Regions from separate parts of the Affinirhizobium helianthi genome, predicted to be linked through region 2. Evidence: riboswitches for the same ligand, from Rfam matches in the RefSeq annotation. Region 2 holds a riboswitch; the other holds the start of a gene.

Region 1 (14,635 bases), on a different contig from region 2:
CGCATATGAAGCGCATTACGCTTTCCAACATCCGCAAGGCGCTGGAAGAGGGGTATCACGAAGTGACGGTCGATCCGGCCGTGGCAGACAAGGCACGCCTTGCCGTCGAGCGCATGTTGGCCGTGAAATGAACGCCTCCTTCCCACACAGTGCTCCTGTCGTGATTATCGGCAGCGGGCTTGCGGGGCTGACGGCAGCGCTCTCGCTGGCACCCATGCCTGTGGTTCTCGTCACGCGCGCTGCTCTGGGAGAAGAGACCTCCAGCGCCTGGGCGCAAGGCGGCATTGCCGCAGCGCTGGGCGAAGACGATAGCCCTGAACTGCACCTGGCCGACACGCTGGCGGCAGGCGACGGGCTGGTGGATGAGAAAGCCGCCCGCGCCATTCTGGATCAGGCACCCGCCGCTATCGGCTGGCTGGAAGCGCAGGGTGTGCAGTTCGACCGAAAGGCAGACGGCGCACTGGAACTGGGCCTGGAAGCCGCCCATTGCCGCCGCCGGATCGTTCATGGCAAGGGCGATGCCTCGGGTGCCACGATCATCCGCGCCCTGACCGAGCGGGTGGCAGCCACGCCTTCGATTTCCGTTCTCTCGGACACGCAAGCCCGCCGCCTTGTTCTGCGGGATGGCCGTGTGGCCGGTGTCGCGCTGGAGCGTGCGGGCGAAGCCTATGCGATAGCGGCCCGCGCCGTGCTGCTGGCAACCGGAGGATTGGGCGGCCTGTTCGATGCGACCACCAATCCGCAGGGCAATTTCGGCCACGGCATTGCGCTTGCCGCGCGGGCGGGAGCCGTTCTCGCAGACATGGAATTCGTGCAGTTCCACCCCACCGCGCTTGCATCGGATCGCACGCCGCTGGCGCTCATCAGCGAAGCGGTGCGGGGCGAAGGCGCGCATCTCACCAATGATCTCGGCGATCGCTTCATGGCGGACGTTTCCGGCCAGGAGCTGGCGCCACGCGATATCGTTGCCCGCGCCATCAGCGCCGAAATTGCGCAAGGGCGAAAAGTGTTTCTCGATGCGCGCCCGGCACTGGGCCAGCATTTCAGCACGCGCTTCCCCAGCATTGCCGCACTGTGCCGCGAAGCGGGCATAGAGCCGGAAAGCCAGCCGATCCCGGTTCGCCCGGCAGTTCACTACCATATGGGCGGGGTTGCGACGGACCTTTGTGGTCGCACCAGCGTCGAAGGGCTATGGGCCGTGGGCGAAGTGGCGGCAACCGGCCTGCACGGGGCAAATCGTCTGGCCAGCAATTCGCTGCTGGAAGCAAGCGTGATGGGACGACTTGCGGCGGAAGACATTGGCGGGCTGGCTTTCGCCGGCAGCGCCACACTCGGAAGCTCCAGACCGAGCCCCCGCCCCTCTGCCGCGAGCATCCGGCCGCTCGTGTCGCGCTCGCTTGGCGTTCTGCGCGATGCCGAGTCAATGAAGAGCCTTATTGCCGCCGTGCGCCCGCTGGCGGACGAAAATTCGCCCGCCGCGGACCCGGCTCTGGTTGCTCTGGCGATGGCGAGTTTCGCGCTGCTGCGACAGGAATCGCGCGGCGCCCATGCCAGAACCGATTTTCCGGCCAAGGCCGAGACAGGCACACGCCGCCGCATGACAATGCAGCAAATTCTTCAATTCGCGGATGAACTGGGTGAAACCCGGCTTGCCCGCAGCGCATGATGACGAGGCCCCTTCGATATGTCGCTGATCCCTCTGCCCCGACCGATTATTGAACCGGCAGTCCGGCTTGCACTGAACGAGGATCTGGGCGCTGCGGGCGATATTACCTCCGCCGCCGTCGTGCCGCTCTCACATCGCTCGACGCTTGTATTCCGCGCCCGCCAGCCGGGATGCCTTGCGGGACAGGATGTGGCAGCCCTTGCCTTCGAGCTGATCGACCCTTCCATTCGCATGACGCGCCATATTCAGGACGGCGAACGGCTGGAACCGGGCACGATCATCGCCACTGTGGAAGGCCCCTCGCACGCGCTTTTGACGGCAGAGCGAACGGCGCTGAACTTCATGGGCCATCTCTCTGGCATTGCGAGCGTGACCCGTTCCATCGTCGATGAGATTTCCGGCACGCAAGCGAAACTTGCCTGCACCCGCAAGACGACGCCGGGGCTACGCGCCCTGGAGAAATATGCCCTGCGGGCGGGCGGCGGCATCAATCACCGCTTCGCGCTCTATGATGCAATCCTCATCAAGGACAATCACATCGCGATTGCAGGCGGCATTCAAACCGCCATCCGCCGCGCCAAGGCATCGGCAGGCCATATGGTGAAGATCGAGGTGGAAGTGGACACGCTCGACCAGTTGCGCGAGGCGATGGATGAGGGCGTGGATGCCGTGCTTCTCGACAATATGGTACCGGACCAGCTGCGCGAAGCCGTCAGCATCGTGAATGGACGTGCGCTCACCGAAGCCTCCGGCGGGATTACGCCGCAAACCGCCCGCGCCATTGCCGAAAGCGGCGTGGATCTGCTCTCCGTGGGCTGGATCACCCACAGCGCTCCAACACTTGACATTGGGCTGGATTGGGAAGCGAATGGGTGAGGTCCCTCACCCTTTCTTCGCCTGATCATGGTGCCATTTGATGGCGTAGAACATGCCGACACCGAGCACGAGAATTTTCAGCGGAAAAAAGACGATGGGAAACCAATCCCATATGTCGGAAGATTGCATATCTTTCACTCGGCACTGTTTAAGGTCGTGTGAGCAGTAGCTTGAAAGCCGCACCCGCAACATCGGCCATCTTGACGCAGATCAATTCCGTGGCGGATGCGGGAGCCTAAAGGCTCCCCGAGAGATTTGCACAAGGCGACCCCACATAGCGCGATTGCGGGCGGATGAGGCGGCCGGTTTGTTCCTGCTCCAGCACGTGGGCGGTCCAGCCGGCCATGCGGCCAGCGGCAAAGACATTGGTGAAGCTGTCGCGGGGGAAGCCGACGGCTTCGAGAAGCAGGGCGGTGTAGAATTCCACATTGGTCTGGAGCGGGCGCAGAGGCTTCTTTTGCTGAAGAAGGGCAAGGGCGGCGGTCTCGACCTTACTTGCGAAGGCGATGCGGCCTGAGCCGTCGTTGAGGGTGGAGACGGCACCTTTCAGCACATCGGCGCGCGGGTCACGCACGCGGTAGATGCGGTGGCCAAAGCCCATCAGGCGCTCGCCACGGGCAAGGGCATCTTCCAGCCATGGCTCGATGCGAGCGGGCGTTGCGATCTCATCCAGCATATCGAGAACCGGCCCCGGTGCGCCGCCATGCAGCGGGCCTTTCAGCGCGCAGAGCCCGCCGATCACGGAAGAGAACAGGCCAGCCTTTGTGGACGCGATGACACGCGCAGCAAAGGTAGAGGCGTTGAGGCCGTGGTCGGAGACCGTGACGAGATAGGTATCGAGTGCCTTTACCTTATCCGCCTGCGGCTCCTCATTGCGCAGCATGGAGAGAAAATCCGCCGCGTGGCCAAGTGTGGCATTGGGCGCAACGGGGATAAGACCTGCCGCCTGACGGGCAATGGCCGCCGTGAAGACGGGAACGGCAGCCACGGCCAGAATATGGTGCGGCTCCCGCGCTGAATCCGGCAGGGCCGAGAGCAGAAGCCGCAGCGCTTCCACCGGCGCAAGCCCCCGCAAACCCGGCAGGAAAGGCTGCATGATCCGGAAGGCCTTCACCCTGGCTTCTCCGAGGGCGGATCCGATGTCCTGCGCTGTCAGAACATCCGGCGTCTGGCCTGCCCAGAGCAGTTCCAGCACCTGTTCGAAAGGCCAATCGGACAGCTCCCCCAGATGATGCCCGCGAATAATGAGCTCGCCTGCCTGGCCATCCACATGGCTCAGCATGGTTTCTGCGGCCACAACATCGTCAAGGCCGAGGCTTGCAGGCTGGCTGATCAGGTTTGGCTTCACGGACATGGCACTTCTCCTTCAACATGAAACGCGTTGACAGGAGGATGTTGGAGCATAGATATATCGTCAATCTTGATAAATATAATCAATGTCGGATCTCATGGCCCCGCCGGACAAATTCATCACCGCAGACCGTGCCGCCGCAGAACTCGGCATCAGCCGTGCAACGCTTTACGCCTATGTGAGCCGTGGCATGATCCACACCAGCGGCGCGACGGACGATCCCCGCCGCAAGCTCTACAGTGCCCACGACATTGAACAGCTGAAAAGGCGAAAGAAGGTGGGCCGCCGCCCAAAGGAAGTCGCCGCCACCACACTGGATTGGGGCCTGCCGGTTCTGGACTCCGCCATCACGGACATTTCAGAGGGCAAACTTTGCTACAGGGGCCTCGATGTTCTCAATCTTGCCGAGACGCAGACACTGGAAGACGTAGCCCGCCTGTTGTGGGATTGCGGCGAGACCGATCCCTTTCGCGACGAGAAGGCGGCGACGTCACACTGGCCCCTGCCGCTGCTTCAGTCTACGCAAGACCTGCCTTTGACCGAGCGCTGTCAGGCACTTCTGCCACTGGTGGAGGCGGGACGCATGACGGCCTGGAAGCGCGATCCCCGGCGCCTTTGGCCAAGCGCTGCGGCGCTGCTGCGCTGCCTTGCTGCCGCCTGTCTTTCGCGGCAGCCGGAAGACCATCCGGTTCACCTCTCTCTCGCCAGACATTGGGGCCTGGATGAAAACGGCACCGATCTCATCCGCCGGGCGCTGGTGCTTCAGGCAGACCATGAGCTGAACGCATCGGCCTTTGCCGTGCGGGTCGTGGCATCGACCGGGGCATCGCTGGGGGCTTGCCTGAATGCGGGCTTATCAGCTCTGAGTGGCCCAATGCACGGTGGTATGACGAGCCTGGTGGAACGGCTGTTCGATGAGGTGGAGCGCGATGGCAATGCCGAACGCGTGGTGGAAGAGCGCCTGCGCCGGGGCGAAACCATTCCTGGTTTCCACCATCCTCTTTACCCGGAGGGCGATCCGAGAGCCTGTGGACTCCTGCCCTACCTGCCGCCGGACCAGCATCGGGATGAGCTTTTGCGGGTGATGCTGGAGACGGCTGGCCAGATGCCCACCTGCGATGTGGCGCTCGTCAGCCTGCGGCGAAGCCTCGATCTGCCGCGTGGCTCAGCCCTTGCCATTTTTGCCATTGCCCGCATGGCAGGCTGGATTGCGCATGCACTGGAACAGATGAAGGATGACAGGCTGATCCGCCCCCGTGCCCGCTATGTGGGCGTTTGAAAAAAATCGCAGAGGATTAAGGAATAAGTTTCATCGCCGCTGCGTATATTGAGGCATGAGCGACAAGAGAAACCCGTTCGATGTTCTGAACCAGCTGGCAACGCTGCGGCGTTACGCCCGCTCGCTCGTTCGCAATGCGGATGATGCGGAAGATCTGGTTCACGATGCGCTGGTGAAAGCCTATGAGCGCAAAAGCACGTTCCGCACCGGCGGCAACCTGCGCAACTGGCTGCTCTCCATCGTTCACAACACGCATATTGACCGGCTGCGCCGTCAGAAATCCAGCGATAACCGCCACAATGCGGCAGCGGATGTGGCCGAAACGGCGCATCACCCGGACCCGGATCAATCGATCCGCCTGAAACAGCTTCGGGAAGCCTTCTTCGCACTGCCGGAAGAACAGCGCGATGCGCTGCATCTGGTGGCCATTGAAGGACTTTCCTACTCGGAGGCGGCACAGGCGCTTTCCATTCCCGTCGGCACGCTGATGTCGCGCATTTCGCGTGCACGCCAGCGGCTGCGGGAGTTCGAGGAAAACGGCCGGAAGCCGCTGGACACCAATCATCTGAAAGTAATCGAAGGAGGGCGCGATGACACCCGTTGACCCAATCCAGACCTCCGACATCGAGGCCTATGTGGATGATCAGCTGGATGCCAGCCGCCGCATAGAAGTGGAAGCCTATCTTTCGGAAAACCCGGAAATCGCGGCCCGCGTGATGGCGGATCTGGCCATCAAGGGCGAGCTGCGCCTGGCGCTTTCCGATAGCCACCATCAGGGCCGCGCCGATACGCGCGAGGCGGCACGCCGCCTTCAGGCCGCTCTTTCACGCGGCGTTTATCTGCGTCCCCTGCAACGGCTGGCCGCCACCGTGGCGCTGGTTGCGGCAGGCTGGATGCTGAGCAACCATTTCGGCCCGCTGACGGTCTCGCCCGTGGAAGCCTCCACGCCAGCACCTGCCTTTGTGGAAGAGGCCATTCGCGCGCACAGCACCGCTGCACTGCGCGAAAGCATGACCTCGCAGGGCTCCTCCACATTCGACCCGGCGGAAATCCGCTCGGCAACGGCGATTGTCGTTCCGCAGATTCCAAAGGAATGGAAGGTCAGCGATGTGCAGATCTTCCCCTCGGCCTTCGGGCCAAGCGTGGAAATGTCGCTGATGGATGAAAGCCAGACGAAGCTTTCGCTCTTCGCCGTGCGGCCCGGCTTTTTTGCCGTACAGCAGGTGGCACAGGCCCGCGAGGACGGTGTGGAAGCCTCCTACTGGCAGATCGGCGAAGTTGCCTACGCACTCGTTTCGGAGCGGCAAGATGCCCCGCGCCTTCGGCAAGAGGCAGAGCGCCTTGCCCGTTCCCTTTACTGAAACACCGCATTAACCCCAACAGGAGTACGCCATGAATCCGCGTTTCGGATACAACTCGGCAGTCCAGTCCCAGGCCGCATTCGATGAGGGACTGCGCCAGCACATGCTGCGCGTTTACAACTATATGGGCCTTGGCCTTGTCATTACCGGCATCGTTGCCTTCATCGTTGGCACGACGCCCGCCCTTTACGTGCCGATCTTCTCCAGCCCGCTGAAGTGGGTGGTGATGCTGGCACCGCTGGCCTTCGTCTTCTTCTTCTCGTTCAAGATCCAGACGATGTCCGCCTCCACCGCGCAAATGACCTTCTGGGCCTTCTGCGCCGTGATGGGTCTTTCGCTTGCTTCCGTGTTCCTCGTCTTCACGGGTGCCAGCATTGCGCGCACCTTCTTCATTGCCGCCACCATGTTCGGCGCAACCAGCCTCTACGGCTACGTGACGAAGCGTGACCTCGCCAAATTCGGCTCCTTCCTGATCATGGGCCTGATCGGCGTGATGATCGCCTCGATCGTCAACATCTTCCTCGGCTCCAGCGCCCTGCAGTTCGCCGTATCGGTCATCGGCATCATCGTCTTTGTCGGCCTGACCGCCTGGGACACCCAGAACATCAAGGAACAGTATGCCGAGAACTTCGACCAGGAGAGCCAGCAGAAGCTCGCCGTCTTCGGTGCGCTGTCGCTGTACCTCAACTTCGTCAACATCTTCCAGCTTCTGCTGAGCCTGACCGGCCAGCGCGAAGAGTAATCAGTCCAACCGAACCCCAAGGAGGAAATCATCGATGGACTACAACGACCGCCAGGCGATCGAGGGGCTTTTCGGCAAGCTCTCCCATGTGGAGAGCCAGTCGGGACCGCGCGATATGGAAGCGGATGCCTTCATTCGTGATCGCATCGCCAGCCAGCCGGGAGCACCCTATTACATGGCGCAGACGATCGTTGTGCAGGAGCAGGCGCTGAACGACGCGCAGCGGCGGATCGAGGAACTGGAATACCAGCTCTCCTCCCGCCCGGCATCTGGCGGCGGCTTCTTCTCCAGCCTGTTCGGCAGCGCATCGCAGCCGGCCCGGCCCGTGCCGCAGACGCAAGCCCCCCAGGGCATGATGCCCAACGGCCCGCAGTCCGGCCCACGCAATCCGTGGGGTGGGCAGCAGACGGCACAGGGCTTTGGCCAGCCCCAGCCCGCCCGTGGCGGCGGCTTTCTGGCAGGTGCCGCGCAGACGGCCATGGGCGTGGCCGGTGGCGTGCTGCTGGGCAATGCCATAGCTGGCATGCTAGGTGGCGATGAGGCGCAGGCCGCAGAAACGCCGGCAGAAGAACAGCCCGCCGAAGACGATGCAGGCTTTGAAGAAGACATGCAGTTCTGATCCTTGATGATCATCAACCGCGAAAGGGCGCTCGAACACGCTTCGAGCGCCTTTTCTTCATCAAGACCTCATAAAATCGCAACGAAATGGCCACCTTTGCGTGGCAGAATCCGCACGTGATCAACAAGCCTTCCCGGCTACCTGAGAGTTTCATGGCCCTTCCAGAACCGTTACCCTCCTTCTCGGAACCAGACGATCGCAAGGCACCGGAAGAGGAACGGCCGCAGAGCTTTTCTCACATCTTGAGAGCGCTGGCGGACGATGTGACGCAAGAACGCATTGCCGTGAGCGATCTTCTGCTTGCCATGAAGGACCGCGCCTTCGGTGCGCTGCTCTTCATCTTTGCCATGCCGAATACCATTCCCACGCCGCCGGGAACCTCTGCCATTCTGGGCATTCCACTGGTCTTCCTCAGCCTTCAGATGGCGCTTGGCAAAAAGCCGTGGCTGCCGCAACTCATTGCGAAACGCTCAATGCTGCGCTCTGACTTTGCCGGAATGGTTGGCAAGATCGAACCATGGATTGCCAAGGCGGAAAGAATGCTGAAGCCCCGGCTTTCCGCCCTCGCCTCGCCCGGCATGGAAAAGGCGATCGGCATTTTCTGCCTGATCCTGTCGATTATTCTGGCCCTGCCCATCCCGCTCGGCAACATGCTGCCGGCAGTGGCCCTCTGCATCATGGCCTTCGGCATTCTGGAAAAGGATGGGCTGTGGGTCATGCTCGGCATAGGCTTAGGCATCGTCTCCCTCTTCCTGGTGGCAGGCGTGATCTACGCCATCTTCAAGGCGATCCTGTTCTTTGCCGCCTCGATCTTCACGTGATCACAAGGAGAAGGATGAAAGACGCGCACCCAGCGCACGGATGCCTTCGACATCTGCATTGGCGAAGGCGAAACGCAGATAGGCCTCCTGCCCCTCGCCGAAATAGCTGCCCGGAATGCACGAAACACCCGCATTTTTCGCCAGTGCCTGTGCCACCTCTGCGGAGGATTTCCCCTCATGGGGATGGCGAATGAAGGCGAAATAGGCACCTATCGCATCCAGCTGCCAGCCCGCAAGCCCAGCCACGACGGCCCGCAGCGCATCCGCCCGCCGCATGATTTCCTGCCTGTTTTCCTCGCGCCAGGATTTGAGACGTGGAATGGCCTCTGCCACAGCAGTCTGCGCTGCCCGTGGTGCGCAGATTTGCAGGTTATCCATGATCTTGGCGACCTGGCGCACAAATTGAGGACCTGCCGTGATGGCACCCAGCCGATGCCCCGGAATGCAAAAGCTCTTGGAGAAGCTGTAGAGCGAGACGATGTGATCCTGCCAGTCAGGCCGGGAAAACAGTGAATGCGGCTGCGCTTCAGCATCGGGTAGAAAGTCGCGATAGGTCTCATCCAGGATAAGCCAGATGCCGCGGCTCTGGCAGAGGTCTGCAATCTCGTCCAACAACGCAGGTGGATAGACCGCACCTGTAGGGTTGTTGGGCGAAACGAGGGCCAATGCCTTGACCTCAGGAGTGATGGCGTCTGCGATATCCGGAACCCTTGGCAGGAAACCGCGTTCTGCCGAACAGGCCACAAGCTTTGTGCCAATGCCAAGCATGGCAAGAGTGGTCTGGTGGTTAAAGTAATAGGGATTGGTCATCAGGACCGCATCGCCGGCACCGGCCACCGCCATGACCGCACAGATGAAAGCCTGATTGCAGCCCGAGGTGATGTGGACATTTTCCGCCGTCAGGGCCGCATGGTAGACGCCCGCCGAATGTACGGCATAGGCGGCTCGCAAGACCGCCTCCCCTTCAATCGGGCCATAGCCGGTGGATGCGCGCGAGGAAGCAGCCTTTCCCAATAGTTCCAGCATGTGCGGATGCGCTGGATAACCGGGAACCGCCTGGGAAAGATCGATGAGCGGCCCCTTGGCACCATCATAGCTGCGCGCCCATGCCTGAACGGATGGCACGGGCGGAGGCGAGATGCTTTCGATCAGCGGATTGAAACCAGCCATCGCCAGCCTCCGTGCTCAGCTTTTGCTGAACACGTAATCCGTTTCCTGCCGAAGAACCTCACCCGGACGCAGCACCGCATTCGGGAAGCCCGGATGATTGATGGCATCCGGCCAGATCTGCGTTTCCAGGCAAAGACCCGCATAAGGCCCATAGAGCTTGCCGGAAAGGCCCGGCACCGTCGGCTTCAACTTGAAGCCCGCATAGAGCTGGACGCCGGGCTCAGTGGTGCGAACCTCCAGCGACACGCCGGAGTTGACGCTGCGCACAAGGGCAACGGAACGCTTTTCGGTGCGCTCGTTCGACAGGCAGTAATTGTGATCGAATTCCACCTGATGGCCCTTGCCATCATCGCGACGGATGGGGCCAAGCTGGCGCAGATCCATCGGCGTGCCTTCAACGGCAATCTGCTTGCCCGTCGGCACCTGATGCTCGTCCAGTTCCAGATAATGATCGGCCGCGATCATGATGTCGTGGCCCAGAATATCGTCGCGGCCATCCAGGTTGAAATAGGTGTGCTGGCAGATATTGGCGAGCGTCGGCTGGTCTGTCACGCTCTCATAAACAACGTTCAAAACGCCGTCATCCTTCAGCTCATAGGTGGCCGTCACCGTGCAATTGCCGGGATAGCCGCCGCGACCATCCGTATCGGTGACCTGAAGGATCACCTTGTTGTTCGAATGGGCGATGATCGTCCAGTTCGTTTTGCCAAGGCCATCGCTTCCGCCATGCAGATGCGTATTGCCGTCCTGGTTCAGGTCCACCTGATAGTTCTTGCCATCCAGCGTGAACTGACCCTTGCCGATACGGTTGGCAACACGGCCCGGAGTTGCGCCGAAATAGGAGGAATATTTCGGATAATCCTCAAAGTTCTGGAAGCCCAGAACCAGCGGCTCTTCGTGGCCTTCAAGACGCAGATCCTGAATAACGGCGCCCCAGGTGATGACATGCGCAGTCAGCCCGCCACCGGAAATGCTGACTCGATAGACTGTTTCGCCCTTCGGAGTGGTGCCGAAAATCTCACCTTGCGTCGTCATGCCTGTATCCTGTCATGCCTATGAAACCGGGCGGCAAACTGCGCCATTTTCGAATGCACTGCAATGCGCAAAAGCGGCTCAAACAGTGCCGATCTTGTCCAGATCGTAATGCGTGGTCTGGTAGATCTCGTTGATCCAGTTGCCGAAGAACAGATGCGCATGGCTGCGCCAGCGGTTCTGCGGCGTCAGCGCCACATCATTATGCGGGAAGTAGTTGTGCGGCATCTTGATCGGCACGCCTGCATTCACATCGCGGAAATATTCATCCGCCAGCGAGGTGGAATCATACTCCACGTGATTGAACATATAGAGGCGGTTGCACTTTTTCTCATGCACCAGGCACACGCCCATCTCATCCGATTCCATCAGGATTTCGAGGCCAGGCACCTTTTCGATATCGGCGCGGCGAACCTCGGTCCAGCGCGACACCGGAACCTGGAAATCATCCGAAAAGCCGTTGAGATAAATGGAAGACGGGCAGAGATTGCGATGGCGATAGACCCCAAACGCCTTCTCCTTCAACTCATGCTTCGGCACCTTGTGGAAGTGATAGATGGCAGCCATGGCCCCCCAGCACACATTCAGCGTTGAATGCACATTGGTAGCCGTCCAGTCGAAGATCTGCTGCATCTCGTCCCAATAGGTGACTTCCTCGAAGGCAAGCAGTTCCACCGGCGCGCCCGTGATGATGAAGCCATCGAACTTGCGGTGCTTCACTTCTTCCCAGGTATTGTAGAAGGACAGAAGATGTTCTTCCGATGTGTTCTTGGCCTTGTGCCCGCCGACACGCACCAGCGAAAGCTCCACCTGCAGCGGCGATGCGCCAACGAGACGCGCCATCTGCACTTCGGTCTTGATCTTGTTCGGCATCAGGTTCAGCAACCCGATTTGCAGCGGACGGATATCCTGACGCACGGCGACCGTCTCGGTCATGACCCGCACGCCCTCGCTGACCAGGGCTTCAAAAGCAGGCAAGGTATCTGGAATCTTGATCGGCATGGTTCGAACTCGACAAACAAAAAAACCGGTCACAACGGACCGGTTTCATACCCGGTCTTTTTAGCCACTTGTTTAACGTGGCTGCAAGCCGACCGGCCAAATCACCACGGGATAAGTCTCGCATACGCCGATAGAGAGCTTGCGTCAATTCTGTGCTTTTGCTTTTCTGAGATCAGACGCGATTTGCTGACTCGTCGGCCTCCACAACCGATGACTAAACAGGTCCAAACTGTTTAGGTTAGCGTAGCCAATGCGGACAGTCGAGAAGAAGAGAAAAGGCATCCAACCCATCTCTTCCTCTCGGCGAACCCAATCCCTCACGGGATACATAATGTGTGACGCGTCGAGTCGAGCTTGACAATACCCCATAAAACATTCTCCAAAACTTTATCCGCACCACGAGAACTCTGAAGAGCTACGGCCTAGCATTATTGCGTATGCATCACTAGCCAGAGATCATCGCTGGAAACACCGACAAAACCAAGTGAACCGCGCGCGGAAGCGCTTTGCTTCACCTGCCCGAATAGGCTATGGGCTGGCGCATGAGCACACCGACCTTTTCCATTCTGCTTGGCGGAAACATTACCGTCACCGATAGACTTCGTGCCGTCACCAGCGGCAGCCGCGTGATTGCCGCCGATAGCGGCATTCGCCATGCGCAGCCGCTCGGTCTGACACCGGAACTATGGGTGGGTGATTTCGATTCCAGCGACGATGCGCTGAAGGCGGCCTATCCCAAGGTGGAGCGCCGCGCCTACCCCGTCTCCAAGGCGGCAACCGATGGCGAGATTGCCATTGCGGAAGCCATTTCACGCGGGGCGGAACGTCTGATCCTGGTGGGTGCTCTGGGCGGCGAGCGGTCGGACCATGTGCTGCAACATTATCTTTCGGCGCTCAGCCTCGCGGAAGACAATTTCGAGGTGATGCTGACCTCCGGCGAAGAGGAGGCCTTTCCGCTTTGCGACGATGGCGGCATGGAGCTGGACCTGCCGAAAGGTGCGCTGTTTTCCGTGCTCGGGTTCACGGCGCTGGAAGGGCTGACCATCCGCAACGCCCGCTATCCGCTGAAGAACTTCAAATTGACCTTCGGCTCTTCGCGCACCATTTCCAACGTGGCGGAAGGCGTGATCTCCGTAACCCTGTCGAAAGGCCGCGCGCTTCTCCTGGCTCGCCCTTACGACCGCAGCGGAGCTTGATTCCCATGGCACCTCCTATTCTCAAGCTCGACGATATTCGCCTCAGCTTCGGGGGAACACCGCTGCTCGACGGCGCAAACCTGCAGGTGGAACCGGGTGACCGCATCTGCCTGGTCGGGCGCAACGGCTCGGGCAAGTCCACGCTGATGAAGATTGCGGCGGGTCTGGTCGAGGCGCAATCGGGCGAGGTGTTCCGTCATCCCTCCTCCACCATCCGCTATCTGGAACAGGCCCCGGATTTCAACGGCTTCACCACGGTACAGGCCTATTGCGAAGCGGGCCTTGGACCGGGCGACGACCCCTACCGCGTGACCTATCTGTTGAACCATCTCGGCCTGACGGGACAGGAAGATCCGAACCGGCTTTCCGGCGGTGAAGCGCGCCGCGCCGCCTTGGCGCGTGTGATGGCGCCTGAGCCAGACATCCTGATGCTGGACGAGCCGACCAACCATCTGGACCTGCCGACCATCGAATGGCTGGAAGGCGAGTTGCAGAAGAGCCGCAGCGCGCTGGTGCTGATCTCCCACGACCGGCGCTTCCTGGAAAAGGTTTCCACCGCCGTGGTGTGGCTGGATCGCGGGCTTTCCCGCCGCATGGACAAGGGCTTTGCCCATTTCGAAGCCTGGCGCGACGACGTGCTGGAAGCCGAAGAGATCGAGCAGCACAAGCTGGGCCGCCAGATCGAGCGTGAAGAACACTGGCTGCGCTATGGTGTCTCCGCCCGCCGCAAGCGCAATATGCGCCGCCTCGGCGAATTGCAGAATCTGCGCGCCGAATATCGCGGCCATCGCGGCCCGCAGGGCACGATTCAGGCATCGGTGAGCGAAGGCCGCGAAAGCGGCAAGCTGGTGATCGAGGCGGAAGCCATTACCAAGAGCTATGGCGAACGCCAGATCGTCGCGCCGTTTTCGCTGCGCGTTCATCGCGGCGATTGCATCGGCCTCGTGGGGCCGAACGGTGCGGGCAAGACGACGCTTCTGAAAATGCTGACCGGGCAGTTGGAGCCCGATTCCGGCACCATCAAGCTTGGCACCAATCTTGAAATCGCAACACTCGATCAAAAGCGCGAAGACCTGAACCCCGACGACACGCTGAGCCATTACCTGACCGACGGTCGCGGCGAAAACCTGCTGGTGAATGGCGAGCAGCGCCACGTGGCAGGCTATATGAAGGACTTCCTGTTCCAGCCGGAGCAGATGCGCACGCCAATCCGCAACCTTTCCGGTGGCGAGCGCGCCCGCCTGATCCTCGCACGGATCATGGCCCGGCCCTCCAACCTTCTGATCCTCGACGAACCGACCAACGATCTCGACATCGAGACGCTGGACCTGTTGCAGGAAATTGTGGCGGGCTATAACGGCACCGTCATTCTCGTCAGCCACGACCGCGACTTCCTCGACCGCACGGTGACCTCAACGATTGCGCCGGCGAACCCGGATGCGCCGGATGGCCGCTGGATCGAATATGCCGGTGGCTATACCGATATGATGGCGCAGCGCCGCGGTGCGCTGGAGGAAAAG
Region 2 (14,635 bases):
GATGCGGCCATCGATGTCGTTGAACTTCGCGCCCGCGTCGGCATGGTGTTCCAGAAGCCGAACCCGTTCCCGAAGTCGATCTACGAGAACATCTCCTACGGCCCGCGCATTCATGGTCTCGCCCGCAACAAGGCGGATATGGACCAGATCGTGGAAGCCAGCCTGCAAAGAGCAGGTCTCTGGAACGAGGTGAAGGATCGCCTGCATGAATCCGGCACCGGCCTGTCCGGCGGCCAGCAGCAGCGCCTCTGCATCGCGCGTGCGATCGCCGTTTCGCCGGAAGTCATCCTGATGGATGAGCCCTGCTCGGCGCTTGACCCGATTGCGACAGCCAAGGTGGAAGAGCTGATCCACGAACTGCGGACCAACTACACCATCGTGATCGTCACACACTCCATGCAGCAGGCGGCGCGCGTGTCGCAGCGCACGGCCATGTTCCATCTGGGCCAGCTGGTGGAAGAGAACGATACCGACAAGATGTTTACCAACCCGGACGATCAGCGCACGCAGGATTACATCATGGGCCGCTTCGGCTGACCCTGAGACCGCATCCTGACCGCTTCGATAACGCCAGATCCGAGGAAAAATTCATGTCATCGCATATCATGTCAGCCTTTGATGAAGAGCTGAAATACCTGAACCGCCGCATCTCCGAGATGGGTGGCCTTGCCGAACAGATGTGTGCCGATGCCGTGCGCGCGCTGGTCAATGCCGATGGCGCCCTGGCGCAGAAGGTCATCTCGGATGATGTGATCCTGGATACGGCCGAGCGCGAGATCCAGGAAAAGGCGATTGTCACCATCGCCAAGCGTCAGCCCATGGCGTCGGACCTTCGCGAAATCATCGGCACGCTGCGCATTGCAGCCGATCTCGAGCGTGTTGGCGATCTTGGCAAGAACAATGCCAAGCGCGTCATGGCGGTGCAGGGAACGGGCGTGCCGCGCAAGCTGGCGCGGGGCCTCGAACATCTGTCCGAACTGGCGCTTGTCCAGCTCAAGGAAGTGCTGGATGTGTTTGCCAATCGCTCTGCGCAGAAGGCCGAGGCCATTCGCCAGCGCGACGAGGAAATCGACGCCATGTACACCTCGCTCTTCCGCGAGCTTCTGACCTACATGATGGAAGATCCGCGCAACATCACCACCTGCACGCACCTCCTGTTCTGCGCCAAGAACATCGAGCGCATTGGTGATCACGCGACCAATATCGCCGAAACCATCTATTATATCGCGACGGGTGCGCAGCCGCAGGGCGAACGTCCGAAGGACGATACGTCCAACACGCTTGGCGCTGTGACCGAATAAGCGCGTCAGGCCGGAGTACGAAAAAGCCATGCTGCCCAAAATCGCTGTTGTCGAGGACGAGGAGGCGCTGAGCGTCCTCCTGCGTTATAACCTCGAGGCCGAAGGCTATGAGGTTGAAACCATCCTGCGGGGCGACGAGGCGGAAATCCGCCTTCAGGAGCGCGTTCCGGATCTTCTGATCCTGGATTGGATGCTGCCCGGCGTGTCCGGCATCGAGCTGTGCCGCCGGTTGCGCATGCGCCCGGAGACCGAGCGCCTGCCGATCATCATGCTCACGGCCCGCGGCGAGGAAAACGAACGCGTTCGTGGCCTTGCGACTGGCGCCGACGATTACGTGGTGAAGCCCTTTTCGACACCGGAGCTTATGGCGCGGGTGAAGGCCATGCTGCGGCGGGCAAAGCCTGAGGTTCTGTCCAGCGTGCTGCGCTGCGGCGATATCGAGCTTGATCGTGAAACGCATCGCGTGCATCGCAAGAGCCGGGAAGTGCGCCTGGGTCCGACAGAGTTCCGCCTGCTGGAGTTTCTCATGGCGTCACCTGGCCGTGTTTTCTCCCGTTCGCAATTGCTGGATGGTGTCTGGGGCCACGATATCTACGTGGATGAGCGTACGGTTGATGTGCATGTCGGCCGTCTGCGCAAGGCGCTCAACTTCTCCAACATGCAGGATGTCATCCGCACGGTGCGCGGTGCCGGCTATTCCATGGAAGCTTGAATTTCCAATGTCTGCAAAGCAGCCCGGTGCCTGGAGCATGTTGCGCAAAAGCGTGCAGCGGTTTTGCGCTAACAACATGCGGTGAAACAAAAACTTAAAGCGTGGGGAGCGGATCCGAAAGATCGCGACACGCTTTAAAGATGCCGGGTATTTCTTTGGCAGCGTTATGGCAGGCACAAAAAAAGCGGGCACATGTCCCGCTTTTTTAATTTCATGTCTTTCGGCTTGTATCAGCCGCGAGCGACAGCGTTGGCGGCTCTGCGACGCTCATTCACCGGCTGATAGGCCATACGGGCGTGATACTTGCAGTAAGGCGAACCGTCGCAAGCTTCCGCGCCGCAGAAGTGGAAATCGTCCTTCAGCGGGTCGCCAACCGGCCACTTGCAGGTGCGCTCGGTCAGTTCCGTCAGGGTCAGGCGGCGGGCCATAGGCACAACCGAATTTCCAACCGTTTCCAGAATTCTCGGTTCCGATGCGGACGCCTCGATCTCGTCCTGCATGGCCGCGATATCGGCTGGGCGTGGCTGGCGCAACGGCGCCTGGGAGGCCGGGCGGGCAGCAAAGCTTGCCGGGCGCTGCTGCGGGGCCGCAGGGCGCTTCGGTGCGCGTGTCGGGGTTGCAGTGCCGCCTGCTTTCACGCGGCCCGGCAGGTTCAAGCGATGGACCTTGCCGATCACAGCGTTGCGGCTTACACCGCCCAGTTGCGCCGCAATCTGGCTGGCGCTCAGGCCCTCGGCCCATAGCCTCTTTAACTTCTCGACACGTTCGTCTGTCCAGTTCATGCAGTCTCTCCGCCTTGAGCACGCATAAAAGACAGAATCACTCACCGTTGCGACAAATATAATTCGTCGCATGTACTACATCTATACTTTCGGTGACTAGTTCCGCCGCATGCAGTCTAGTAATTGATGATTAACCTAATAGGCGGTGGACTCGGTGGCAAGAGTCGGCGGAATCGCAGCGAATCGATTTCCGGGTTTTCCCCAACTTGCTTGACAACAGAGTCATTTTTGCCACAGCGATTCAACCGTGAGTCACGTCTGCGCACCTATGCTGAAATGCCCTTAATTCCCAGCGATTTGTTGACACGCGCGGATGAAATGCCGATAGTGCCCACGCCGTCCACTGGGGCGGCATTTTAATTTTACGCGGCGCATGCCGCACACCGTTTGAGACAACTGCCCAAGGAGTGATGTCGCCATGGCTGAAGCCGCGCTTTTCGACACGTTTGCAAGGGCTCCGCTGCGTTTTGTGCGCGGTGAGGGCGTCTGGCTCGTGACGGAATCTGGCGAGCGATATCTCGATTTCGGCGCTGGCGTGGCCGTCACCTCGTGCGGTCATGCGCATCCGCATCTCGTCGGTGCGTTGAAGGATCAGGCAGATAAGGTCTGGCATCTTTCCAACCTTTACGAGATCCCGGATCAGGAGCGCCTGGCGCGCCGTCTGGTGGATGCCACTTTCGCGGATAAGGTGTTCTTCACCAATTCCGGTGCGGAGGCGCTGGAATGCGCCATCAAGACTGCGCGGCGCTACCACTATTCCAAGGGGCATCCTGAGAAGTTCCATATCATCACCTTCGAAGGTGCCTTCCATGGCCGCACGATTGCGACCATCGCTGCTGGCGGTCAGGAGAAGTATCTGGAAGGCTTCGGCCCCAAGGCGCAGGGTTTCGATCAGGTGCCGTTCGGCGATCTGGATGCGTTGAAGGCTGCCATTACCGAAAACACGGCCGCCATCCTGATCGAGCCGATCCAGGGTGAGGGCGGTATCCGCGTCGTGCCGAAGGAATTGCTGAAAGAACTGCGTGCGCTTTGCGATAGCCACGGCCTGCTTCTGATGTTCGATGAGGTGCAGACGGGCGTTGGCCGCACTGGCAAGTTCTTTGCGCATGAATGGTCGGGTGTTGCGCCAGATATCATGGCGGTTGCCAAGGGTATCGGCGGCGGCTTCCCCTTCGGTGCCTGCCTTGCCACAGCAGAGGCGGCATCCGGCATGAAGCCCGGCGTGCATGGCACCACCTATGGCGGCAATCCGCTGGCCATGGCTGTTGGCAATGCCGTTCTGGATGTCGTTCTGGGCGATGGTTTCCTGGAGCATGTGCGCGATGTCGCGCTGGTGTTCCGCCAGGGTCTCGCAGCCTTGAAGGATCGCTTCCCGCATGTGATCGAGGATATTCGCGGCGAAGGGCTGATGCTCGGCATCAAGGCGCGCGTCCCGGCGGGTGAGCTGGTCACGGCCATGCGCGAGGAGCATATTCTGGGCGTTCCCGCGGGTGATAACGTCATCCGTCTGCTTCCGCCGCTGGTGGTCACTGCGGAAGAGGCGCGCGAAGGCATTGCCCGCATTGAGCGCGCAGCGGAAAAGCTACATAACGAGCAGTTGAAGAAGTCGGCCTGAAGCCGGCAGGTTTTGAGCGAAACGGGCCGCCGGACGGCGCCTCAATAGCCCATCGGGGCTCAATGGATTGTATCATGGCATCTCCGAAGCATTTTCTCGATTTCTCTGCCGTCTCCGCCGGTGAGTTGCGCACCATTCTGGATGATGCACGCACCCGCAAGCAGGCCACCAAGGCTGGCACCGCGGATAAGCCGCTGGCGGGCAAGATGCTGGCCATGATCTTTGAAAAGCCGTCCACGCGCACCCGCGTCTCCTTCGATGTGGGCATGCGCCAGCTGGGCGGCGAAACGCTGTTTCTCTCCGGCACGGAAATGCAGCTTGGCCGCGCTGAAACCATTGGCGATACGGCCCGCGTTCTGTCGCGCTATGTCGATGCCATCATGATCCGCACCACGGACCACACGCGCCTGCTGGAATTGGCAGAGCATGCAACGGTTCCGGTCATCAATGGCCTGACGGATGAGACCCATCCCTGTCAGATCATGGCGGATCTTCTGACCTATGAAGAACATCGCGGCCCGGTTGCTGGCAAGACATTTGCCTGGACGGGCGATGGCAACAATGTGCTGCATTCTTTCGTCGAAGGTGCTGCGCGCTTCGGCTATCGCATGAATATGGCCGTGCCGCTGGGCTCCGAGCCGCTGGACAAGTACCTGAACTGGGCACGCAACAATGGCGGCGATATCATGCTGTGCCATGATGCGGAGCGTGCCGTTGAAGGTGCGGATATGGTCGTCACCGATACCTGGGTCTCGATGAACCAGGAGCATAAGGCCCGTGGCCATAACATCTTCCAGCCATTCCAGGTGAATGAGCAGCTGATGGCAAAGGCCAATAAGGATGCCCTGTTCATGCACTGCCTGCCCGCCCATCGCGGTGAGGAAGTCACCGATGAGGTTATCGATGGCCCGCAGTCTGTGGTCTTCGATGAGGCGGAAAACCGCCTGCATGCGCAGAAGTCTGTTCTGGCCTGGTGCTTCGGCGCGATCTAGAGCCTTTCCAGAAAAAGCGGTCTCCGGTTTTCCGTCGGGAAATGCCTCTGGCCAAAGCAGAACCGGATCGTCGGCACTTTGCCGTCTGCCTTGATTTCGGCAGGCGGCATTCCCATGTGTCGGTCTTCAAATGCTGCCTCCGTTTTCCGGGGCGCGATCCAACACAAAAATCGTCGGCCTGTTTCCATACTTACAGCGCCCTGCGTCCTATATGGCGCACAAAGGACGCTGTAACGCTTTAAATTTGCTGCATAATTTTTGCCTTAAAATCGGGTTCGATTTAAGGAATTATGCAGTAAGCGGTTCCGCTGAGGCGCCATATGTGCGAAATGGAAAGCTCCGGCGCGAAGGAGTCAAGTCATGGCAGAAGCCACCGTCGATCTCAGTGAACTTCAACTTGCAGGCGATGATCGCGTTGTCCCCTTCCAGGTGGAAGGTCTGGATGTGCGCGGCCGTGCGGTGCAGATGGGCCCGCTTCTGAACCAGATTCTGGGACGTCACGATTATCCTGCGCCCGTTGCGCGTCTGCTGGCCGAGGCCATTGTCCTGACCGCGCTCATCGGCACGTCCTTGAAGTTTGAAGGCCGCTTTACCGTGCAGACCAAGGGCGATGGCCCGGTCGATCTCCTGGTGGCGGATTTCACCAGCCCGCAGAACATGCGCGCCTATGCCCGCTTCGATGAAGCGGCGCTGGATGCTGCGGTGAAGGCAGGCAAGGTTTCGCCGACCGAGCTTATGGGCCACGGCGTTCTGGCCTTCACCATCGATCAGGGCCATGGCATGCAGCCCTATCAGGGCATCGTGCCGCTCGATGGCTCGTCTCTGGAAGAAATTGCCGGTGTCTATTTCCGCCAGTCAGAGCAGATCCCCACCAAGGTTCGGCTGGGTGTCGCGGAATTGTTCGATCGCGATGCCGATGGCAAGGCCCGCCATGCCTGGCGTGCCGGTGGTGTTCTGGCGCAGTTCCTGCCGGAAGCGCCGGAGCGGATGCGCCAGCCGGATATCCACGGCGGCGATGGCGATGAGCGCGATGCGGATTTCGTCGAGGATGACGCCTGGGCCGAAGCCAGCATGCTGGTGGAAACGGTGGATACGGACGAATTGACCGATCCGCAGGTGGGCATTGAACGGCTGCTCTATCGCCTGTTCCATGAGCGGGGCGTGCGGGTCTATGAGCCGCAGATCGTCATGGATCGTTGCAGTTGCTCGCGCGACAAGATCAAGGGCGTGCTGGGTGGCTTCTCGGCAGAGGAGATTGAGGAGAGCCTCGAGAACGGCGAAATCTCCGTCACCTGCGAGTTCTGCTCCACCACCTATCGCTACGATGCTTCGGAATTCAAACCGAACTGACCACACTGCCTGATGCCGGTCTCCGGTGCCGATAATCCCGCCTCACAATGGCCAAGGCTTTTGCGTTGGCCATGGTGAGACGGGCGGGCTCGGCTTTTCCGCAGGCCTGCTGGAGCCGCGCGAGATGGCGGTTCCCTCCACGCCCGTCATCGGCAAAGCAGTGTTCGGGTAGGTGTATAGCTGCTGAGAGCCGCCCAACCCCATCAACCACTTAGCATTTTTCCATACGCCAGCCCCAAAACCTGTGTTTGAATTTGGCCGTTCCGCAACGGTTACACCAGCAGGCGTGCTGGCGATGCGGGGCCGGCGCGGGTGTGAGGGGCAAGACGCAAAACCCTCATGTCCGGGTGCGCGGAAAATGGTCTCCCTCTGGCGACAACGGAGGAAGCGGTCAGGCGTCGGACGTCAGCCTGCCTCTTCATCTCCGAAGGAGCGCGCCGGGCGTGCCTGTGCGGCACACATGGGGAGTGGTGAGGGTCAGGCTTCGCCGTCTGTAGTCCGGCCGGTTTCGGTCAGGCGGCGGTCAAAGGGCTTCCCCATCATTCCAGGCAGAGAGACCGGAGTCGCGTGCAAAAACCGCTGAACGGGGCGCTGAAAGGTGTCACTTATAACTACCCATACGAGGCAGCTTTCAGCGCCCCGGCCTGACAGTCTCTATGCCACGGGTTCACTGAACCGCGTGACTATTGGCGCATGCCGCCGGTTTTTTGAAAAGCGATAAGCTCGCGAAACAGCATGAACTCCGAAGTCTCAGAGCTTCAGTTCAGCGTGCGCAGAAGGCCGGGGGAATCCAGCGAGAAGGCCGGAATATCGACGATGAAGGTTTGCCCGTCATCGGTTTGCATCTGGTAATGGCCGAACATCATGCCGGATGGCGTGTCGAGCGGGCAGCCGGATGAATATTCATAGGTATCGCCCGGCTCCAGCCGCGGCTGCTCACCCACCACACCGGGGCCTTCCACCTCATCGACAACACCGTTTTGATCCGTGATGTGCCAGTAGCGGTGCATCAATCTCACAGTGTGAGAGGAGTGATTGGCAATAACAACCTTGTAGCCCCAGACGTAGCGGTTCTCATCTGGATCGGACTGATCCTCCAGATAATAGGGCTCCACCTCGACTTCGATATCCTTCGTCCGTGCACGGTACATGTGCCATACCTCATTGCGTAGAAGGGATATCGTACAGGTCGGGCGCAAGGTCAAGAAATGCGCCCGCTCCAGAAGCCGTGAACCCCCTAAATTTGACGGTTAATCCTAACCGTCAAGGTAAACATGTCAGTTGGCGACCTTCGACAGCGCCTGCGCCAGATCGTCGATCAGATCGTCCGTGTCCTCGATACCGCAGGAAATGCGCAAGGTGCCAGCGGAAATGCCAAGCTCTGCCCGCGCTTCGTCGGTCAGGTTCTTGTGTGTGGTTGTCGCTGGATGCGTGATCAGGCTCTTGGCGTCGCCCAGATTGTTGGAAATCTTCACCACCTCCAGCGCATCCTGAAGCGCGAAGGCTGCATCCTTGCCGCCCTTCAGCTCGAAGCAGACCAGCGTTGAGCCGCCGGTCATCTGCTTGGCGATGATATCGGCCTGCGGATGGTCCTTGCGTCCCGGATAGATGACCTTGGCCACCTTGCCCTGATCGGCCAGGAAGTCGGCAAGGCGCGCCGCAGTCTGCGTCTGCTGCTTCACGCGCAGCGGCAGTGTTTCCAGACCCTTCAGAAGCGTCCAGGCATTGAAGGGAGACATGGCCGGCCCGGTGTGGCGGAAGTAATCGTGCAGGTTCTCATTGATCCAGTCCTTGCTGGACAGAACGATGCCGCCGAGGCAGCGCCCCTGGCCGTCGATGTGCTTGGTCGCGGAATAGACGACGACATGCGCGCCCAGTTCCAGCGGCTTCTGGAAAAGCGGTGTTGCGAAAACATTGTCGACCACCAGCTTGGCGCCGATCTGGTTGGCAAGCTTTGCCACGCCGGCAATATCCACCACTTCCAGCGTCGGATTGGTCGGGCTTTCCAGGAACATGACCTTGGTGTTGGGACGAATGGCGGCTTCCCAGTTTTTCAGGTCGCGACCGTCCACCAGCGTGCATTCCACGCCATATTTGGGGGCAAGCGTTTCCACGATGTAGCGGCAGGAGCCGAACAGGGCGCGGGCTGCAACAATATGGTCGCCTGCCTTGACCTGGCAAAGAATGGCAGCGGAAACGGCGGCCATGCCGGATGCGGTAGCGCGGGCGTCTTCAGCCCCTTCCAGCGCAATCATGCGCTTTTCGAACATGTCGTTGGTGGGGCTGCCATAGCGCGCGTAGATGAAGCCGTCGGTCTCGCCCTTGAAGCGGGCCTCTGCGGATGCCGAGTTTTCGTAAACGAAGCCCTGTGTGAGAAAGATTGCTTCGGATGTCTCACCGAAAGGCGAACGCAGCGTGCCTTCGTGAACGAGCTTGGTTGCCGGGCGCCAGGTCTTGCTCATATGCGTGTCCCATTCCACAAACAAAAAAAACCGGTCGCAGACGGACCGGTTTTGCACCCGGTCCTTTTAGCCACTTGTTTAACGTGGCTGCAAGCCGACCGGCCAAATCACCACGGGATAAGTCTCGCATACGCCGATAGAGAGCTTGCGTCAATTCCCCGCTTTTGCTTTTGTCCCCCGATTAAGGAATAGGTTCAATGGAACGTAAAGCTGGCATTTTGGCGGATCGCGCGATCGGCGCACTTTTTGAGGCGGGCAAGCTGAAGAGCGAGGCTCAACTGGATGCCGACCAGATCCAGCCGGCCAGCCTCGATCTGAGGCTCGGCTCCAAGGCGCTGCGCGTTCGCGCCAGCTTCATGCCGGGCCGCAATCACACGGTTGCCGACAAGCTGGAGCGGCTTACCCTTCACGAGATCGATCTTGAACAGGGCGCGGTGCTTGAAACGGGCTGTGTCTACATCGTGCCGCTGATGGAAAGCCTGGATCTTCCAGCCGAGCTTTCCGCCTCGACCAATCCGAAGAGTTCGACGGGGCGCCTGGACATCTTTACCCGCGTGATGGTCGACTACGCCCAGGAGTTCGACAAGATCCCGGCTGGCTATTCGGGGCCCCTCTATCTGGAAATCTCGCCGCGCACCTTCCCGGTCATCGTGCGCCGCGGTTCACGCCTGTCGCAGATCCGGTTCCGTGTCGGCCATGCGCTGCTCAGCGAAGCGGAAGTTCTTGCCCTCCACCATGAAGAGACGCTGGTGGCGAGCGAAATGCCGAATGTTTCCGGCGGCGGTATCGCGCTCTCGATCGATCTCAAGGGGGCAGGGCCGGATGGCCTGATCGGCTATCGCGGCAAGCACCATACTTCGGTGATCGATGTGGATCGCAAGGCGCAGCATGATGTGCTGGATTTCTGGGAGCCGCTCTACAGCCGTGGCCGTGACGACTTGATCCTCGATCCGGATGAGTTCTACATTCTCGTGTCGCGCGAGGCGGTTCACGTACCGCCGCTCTATGCGGCGGAAATGACCCCCTATGACCCGCTGGTCGGGGAGTTTCGCGTGCATTATGCGGGCTTCTTCGATCCGGGCTTCGGCCATGCCGCAGCAGGCGGTACTGGCAGCCGTGCAGTCCTTGAGGTCCGCAGCCATGAGGTGCCGTTCATTCTCGAACATGGGCAGATTGTCGGCCGTCTGGTCTATGAGCACATGCAGGAACGCCCGCAAGGCCTCTACGGTTCAAGCCTCGGTTCCAACTATCAGGCGCAGGGCCTCAAGCTCTCGAAGCATTTCCGCGGGTAAACCAGCCCGCTCGGTTTTTGCTTGAAATGCCAATGGTCCTGATGCTAATTCTCAGGCCCTGTCATGCGGGTGTAGCTCAATGGTAGAGCAGCAGCTTCCCAAGCTGAATACGAGGGTTCGATTCCCTTCACCCGCTCCAGCCACTCGTAGTCTCAATCCTTCATCACGCTCGAGCGGGCTGCTAACACCAACAGGCATGGTTCCGTAACGGATCGGCAACCGGAAAAGCCGATGGCTGTACATGCCGCCTGTTCGCCAGATCGCGCTTAATGGCGTGGCATTATCTGGCCAGCAACTGCTCCTCGCGGTACGGGGTTTGTCGCATGGGCTACTGCCCGCCTTGTGGAGGATTAGCGACGTTCCCAGTATTTTACCATCGCAGCCGCAACCATGGCAGCTCCTGTCCGGCTAAGGTGGTTGTCATCGAATAGAAGCGGCTTACCCTCGACAACCAGCCTGCATCGCCTCTCATGGCAAAGGGTGTCAGCTGGATCAAAAACGCTGACATGATCATGTCTTGCGGCCAGAGTGCTGAGTTGATGGTGAGCAACTGCACTGTATCTGTAATGCTCCTCCAACGTGACAGCAAGAGTATCGACTTGACCAACCATCGCGAGTCTGGCGGCAGCTTGGGGTATGCTTACCCCCGGGATCTCTGGATTAGACGCAATGAGTACGACATTCTTTCCTGCTGCTGCGAGGGCTGCTACTGTCTGTGTTAGCCCCGCCAACAAGTCGCGTTCACCCGGCGAGTTCATGTAAAACTCGTAGTAAGCAGCCAGAAAAACGGTCTTGATGTTGTGTTTGTTGACGAGATACTCAACTGCCTTCTCAGTGAAGGCCTCGCAGCCCTTTTGTAGTGGAGCTTTAAAATTGAGGGCCGGTGGGCATGACGAGTAGGTCACGCCTAGGATGGACCGTCCCTGCTTTGCCAGATGTGCGCCTATTGCTTCACCAAGCTCTACGCCATGGCTGTCACCCCAAATAGCAAATTCGGGCGTTGCCGCTTGATCCCCGTAACGACAGGACTGCTCAAGGGGTGGATTGAATGCATCCGTTCTATGGCAGGTGGGTCGGCGTGAGCTATAGTCGTTTGCACCGGCGGCATAGGCAATGACATCCTCTGGCAAACGAGCAGGGACGCCTTGCCAATGATGGATGGCGACACCCGCCGCCGCCGCGGTGCAAGCGCAGGCGGTTAAGTATCGAGCAATCGTCCGCTTAGATTCGATTATTGGACGTTCAACGTAACGATAGCTCAAGATACTTATGGCCATGCATGCAAGCAACAGCGCCAAAGTCTCCAAAACATCGGGCGATTGATCCAATGTGAGGGTGCGGTAAAACACTAGCAGCGGCCAGTGCCAAAGATAAAGGCCGTAGGAAATCAGACCGATATTTTGCAGGAAAGAAAGTGAAAGTAGCTTCGAGCAGGTTGATGCGTTGGCCTTTGGCCAGATTACGAGCGCTGCTCCGAGGCAGGCATAGCTGGCATTGAGTCCGGGAAAGAGGTCTTGCTGACTTATTGTAAAGGCGCTCCATCCGATCAGGATGAGGCCCATTGCGGAAAGCGTCTCCCCAATTTTTGCCGATGAGATCTTGGGCATGAAGGCAATCAATGCTCCCAGACCAATTTCCCATGCGCGTGGATGAGGGAGATAGAAAGCGGCCTTCGAATTGTCGCTTGTCTGCCATACGGCATAGATGAAGCCCAGCATGACTGCTGCGGCCAGCGTCATCCGAAGTACGCTCTTATTTGCAACCAGCCTTAACCCCACGAGCAAGATAAGCGGCCAGACGAAATAGAATTGCTCCTCCACCCCAAGAGACCAAGTATGGAGGAGGGGTTGCGTTTCGGCAGCCTGATCAAAATATTCGGTGTTGTGATAGAAATAGAGATTTCCAAAACCCAGCGCGGCGTAGGCTGCGCTTTTAGCCAGTTCAGCGTATTCGGATGGCATCAAAAATAGCCACCCAAACGCTAGAACCGAAGAGATCATCAGGATCAGAGGCGGCGCGATTCGCTTGATACGACGACGGTAGAAGTCGGAAATTGTGAAGGTGCCTTTTTCGAGGCGGTTTAACGCGTGGAATGTGATGATGTATCCGGAGATCACAAAGAAGACGTCAACACCCGTAAAGCCGCCTGGCAACCATGTCGCGCCGAAATGATAGAGAATGACACTGAGGACGGCGACTGCGCGCAGTCCGTCTATATCCGGTCTGTACGTTGCGGGATGACCAAGGGCCACCGGCTTCATCGTCTGGAACACAAAGTCTATCCGAGTTGCAAAGTTGAAGGCTTTAGCCTCCTTCAAACGAGGAGACAAGCGCAGGCCCGGATCCGTGCATAGCCAAGAGCTGGCGATTCCAGTTCGCATTAAATTAGGACGGCCAGCGTGTTCTCGCGGCAACAACGTGACGTCAATCTGTCGCCCGACCCCGTTCTAAAGATAACGGCGGTCGCGTCCTGGTCCGCTTTTGACAGAGCCGGGGAAATCTGTCCACCGAAGTTGTGGATGCAGACATGAATGAAGCCTTCAACCATATGAGGGCTCTTCAGGTTCAGGCGCAGTTCACCATGCAGTCTTCCTGTCAATCGCCAGCTCGAACTCTGCCTTAATCACTCCTTCATCTCGGTCGCGCCGCTCGGTCTGTGCGATGTCTTGCTCCAGAAGAAGGGCTTTTTTCGCAGTTCATTGGCTGCGCGCCATGCGGCTCCGGAAACCATCAGCCAGTAGAGCGGCAGTGCCAGCCATTTCCAGCCGATGCGGCGCTTCTCCTCGCCGATCATGCAGCGGAAGCCAAGCGCCAGGAAGACGCCATAGCTTGCGACCACATTGATGAGATCGAGAATTGCCATCAGATGTGGCGGCTGGTCCGGCTCGAAAAGCAGGTGGCCCGTAAAGGTGAGAAGAAAGATCGGCAGCAGAGGGTGAAGTAAGGCTGAGACGAGCATGCCGCCGATCATCAGTTGAAAAATCAGCATGGGCCCAAGCCCCATCTCGCGGATCGCAGTCCAGGGGTGGCGCATCACCACCAGCCAGGTTTGAAACCAGCCCTTGAACCATCGGGTCCTTTGTCCCAGCCACACGGCGTAGCTGGTCGGTGCATCTTCGAGTGTCTGGTATCGAAGCGTCTGCGAACGGTAGCCGCTGCGGAAGAGACGCATTCCGAGATCCGCATCTTCCGTAACGTTGAAGGGGTCCCAGCCTCCCACCTCGCGCAGGACTGTGGTGCGGAAGTGATTGGAAGTTCCTCCGAGTGGCAGCGGCATTTTCATCCATGCCAGCATTGGCAGTATTCCACGGAAAAGGGCTGCATATTCCATGGCAAACAAGGCGCTGACGGTGCTTTCTCCGAGATTGGCGATCACAAGGGGCGCCTGGAGGCAGGCGACCTCCCTGGGCACGCGGCGAAAACGCTGGTGCGCCTCCAGCAATTGCTTGGGATGCGGTCGATCCTCCGCATCGTAAACGGCAACGAATTCACCGCGCACACTGCCCAGTGCATAGGAAAGCGCTTTCGGCTTGGTGCGGGGCTGAAAGGCCGGGACTTCAACGACCTCAAAGTGCGGCGGCAGATCGATCGATGCCAGCGCATCCAGTGTTTCCCGATCATCCGCCTCGCAGACCAGCTTGATATCCAGCAGCGAGCGGGGCCATTCCAGCCGGTCCAGATTGCGGACAAGTTGCGCGACCATGTCACCCTCCCGATAGAGGGCGACCATGACACTATATCTCGGCAATGACCGCGGAAGATCGATGAATGCAGGGGGTGGAGCCTGTTGACGCACGAGGATCAAAGCAAGGCAGCGCAACATCAAGGCAAGGAAATAGATGCTGGAGAGAAGGATGTGCAGGAGAGGAAAAAACAGCCCCGGATTGCTCATACAGGCAATCAGCACCGTGGCCAACACCATTCCGGCAAGCATGCCCTGCTTGCCGGTTGCAACAATGCGGGCGGAAGCATCTGGCAAGGTTTCGAAAAGCTCGAACACGACGGAGCGCACTCTGCGACTTGCTCCTGCTGCCCAGACGGCCCGTCGCACTGCCGAAGGCGTGGTGATGACCATGCGGTGATGCAGGGAAGGCGTTGTCCGCAGGCGGTGGGCCAAATGCTCCAGTTG

What was found. A riboswitch is a leader RNA that binds a small molecule or an ion and turns the genes downstream of it on or off. The one in region 2 is predicted to bind S-adenosylmethionine.
Region 1: linked by a shared signal. The riboswitch ahead of metA (homoserine O-acetyltransferase MetA) and the one ahead of ACFSE1_RS07420 (O-succinylhomoserine sulfhydrylase) in region 2 are both predicted to bind S-adenosylmethionine.

The regions. Positions count from the first base shown of each region.
Region 1 is NZ_JBHUEQ010000023.1:90,960-105,594, reverse strand. Features, by position in the region: gene nadA (quinolinate synthase NadA) at 1-131, shown strand, start outside; gene ACFSE1_RS12645 (L-aspartate oxidase) at 128-1,666, shown strand; gene nadC (carboxylating nicotinate-nucleotide diphosphorylase) at 1,685-2,542, shown strand; gene ACFSE1_RS12635 (citrate synthase/methylcitrate synthase) at 2,778-3,896, opposite strand; gene ACFSE1_RS12630 (citrate/2-methylcitrate synthase) at 3,979-5,172, shown strand; gene ACFSE1_RS12625 (sigma-70 family RNA polymerase sigma factor) at 5,228-5,776, shown strand; gene ACFSE1_RS12620 (anti-sigma factor family protein) at 5,763-6,533, shown strand; gene ACFSE1_RS12615 (Bax inhibitor-1/YccA family protein) at 6,565-7,275, shown strand; gene ACFSE1_RS12610 (DUF2076 domain-containing protein) at 7,310-7,894, shown strand; gene ACFSE1_RS12605 (exopolysaccharide biosynthesis protein) at 8,047-8,715, shown strand; gene ACFSE1_RS12600 (aminotransferase) at 8,716-9,885, opposite strand; gene ACFSE1_RS12595 (aldose epimerase family protein) at 9,901-10,920, opposite strand; gene metA (homoserine O-acetyltransferase MetA) at 10,999-11,919, opposite strand; SAM riboswitch at 11,959-12,037, opposite strand; gene ACFSE1_RS12585 (thiamine diphosphokinase) at 12,462-13,115, shown strand; gene ACFSE1_RS12580 (ABC-F family ATP-binding cassette domain-containing protein) at 13,121-14,635, shown strand, end outside.
Region 2 is NZ_JBHUEQ010000013.1:27,755-42,389, forward strand. Features, by position in the region: gene pstB (phosphate ABC transporter ATP-binding protein PstB) at 1-537, shown strand, start outside; gene phoU (phosphate signaling complex protein PhoU) at 591-1,301, shown strand; gene phoB (phosphate regulon transcriptional regulator PhoB) at 1,330-2,013, shown strand; gene ACFSE1_RS07390 (GcrA family cell cycle regulator) at 2,244-2,867, opposite strand; gene ACFSE1_RS07395 (aspartate aminotransferase family protein) at 3,214-4,410, shown strand; gene argF (ornithine carbamoyltransferase) at 4,485-5,402, shown strand; gene ACFSE1_RS07405 (Hsp33 family molecular chaperone) at 5,763-6,752, shown strand; partial or broken gene ACFSE1_RS07410 (thiazole synthase) at 6,771-6,924, shown strand; gene apaG (Co2+/Mg2+ efflux protein ApaG) at 7,511-7,903, opposite strand; gene ACFSE1_RS07420 (O-succinylhomoserine sulfhydrylase) at 8,030-9,214, opposite strand; SAM riboswitch at 9,260-9,338, opposite strand; gene ACFSE1_RS07425 (2'-deoxycytidine 5'-triphosphate deaminase) at 9,412-10,506, shown strand; tRNA gene ACFSE1_RS07430 (tRNA-Gly) at 10,572-10,645, shown strand; gene ACFSE1_RS07435 (acyltransferase family protein) at 10,857-12,779, opposite strand; gene ACFSE1_RS07440 (glycosyltransferase family 2 protein) at 13,130-14,635, opposite strand, start outside.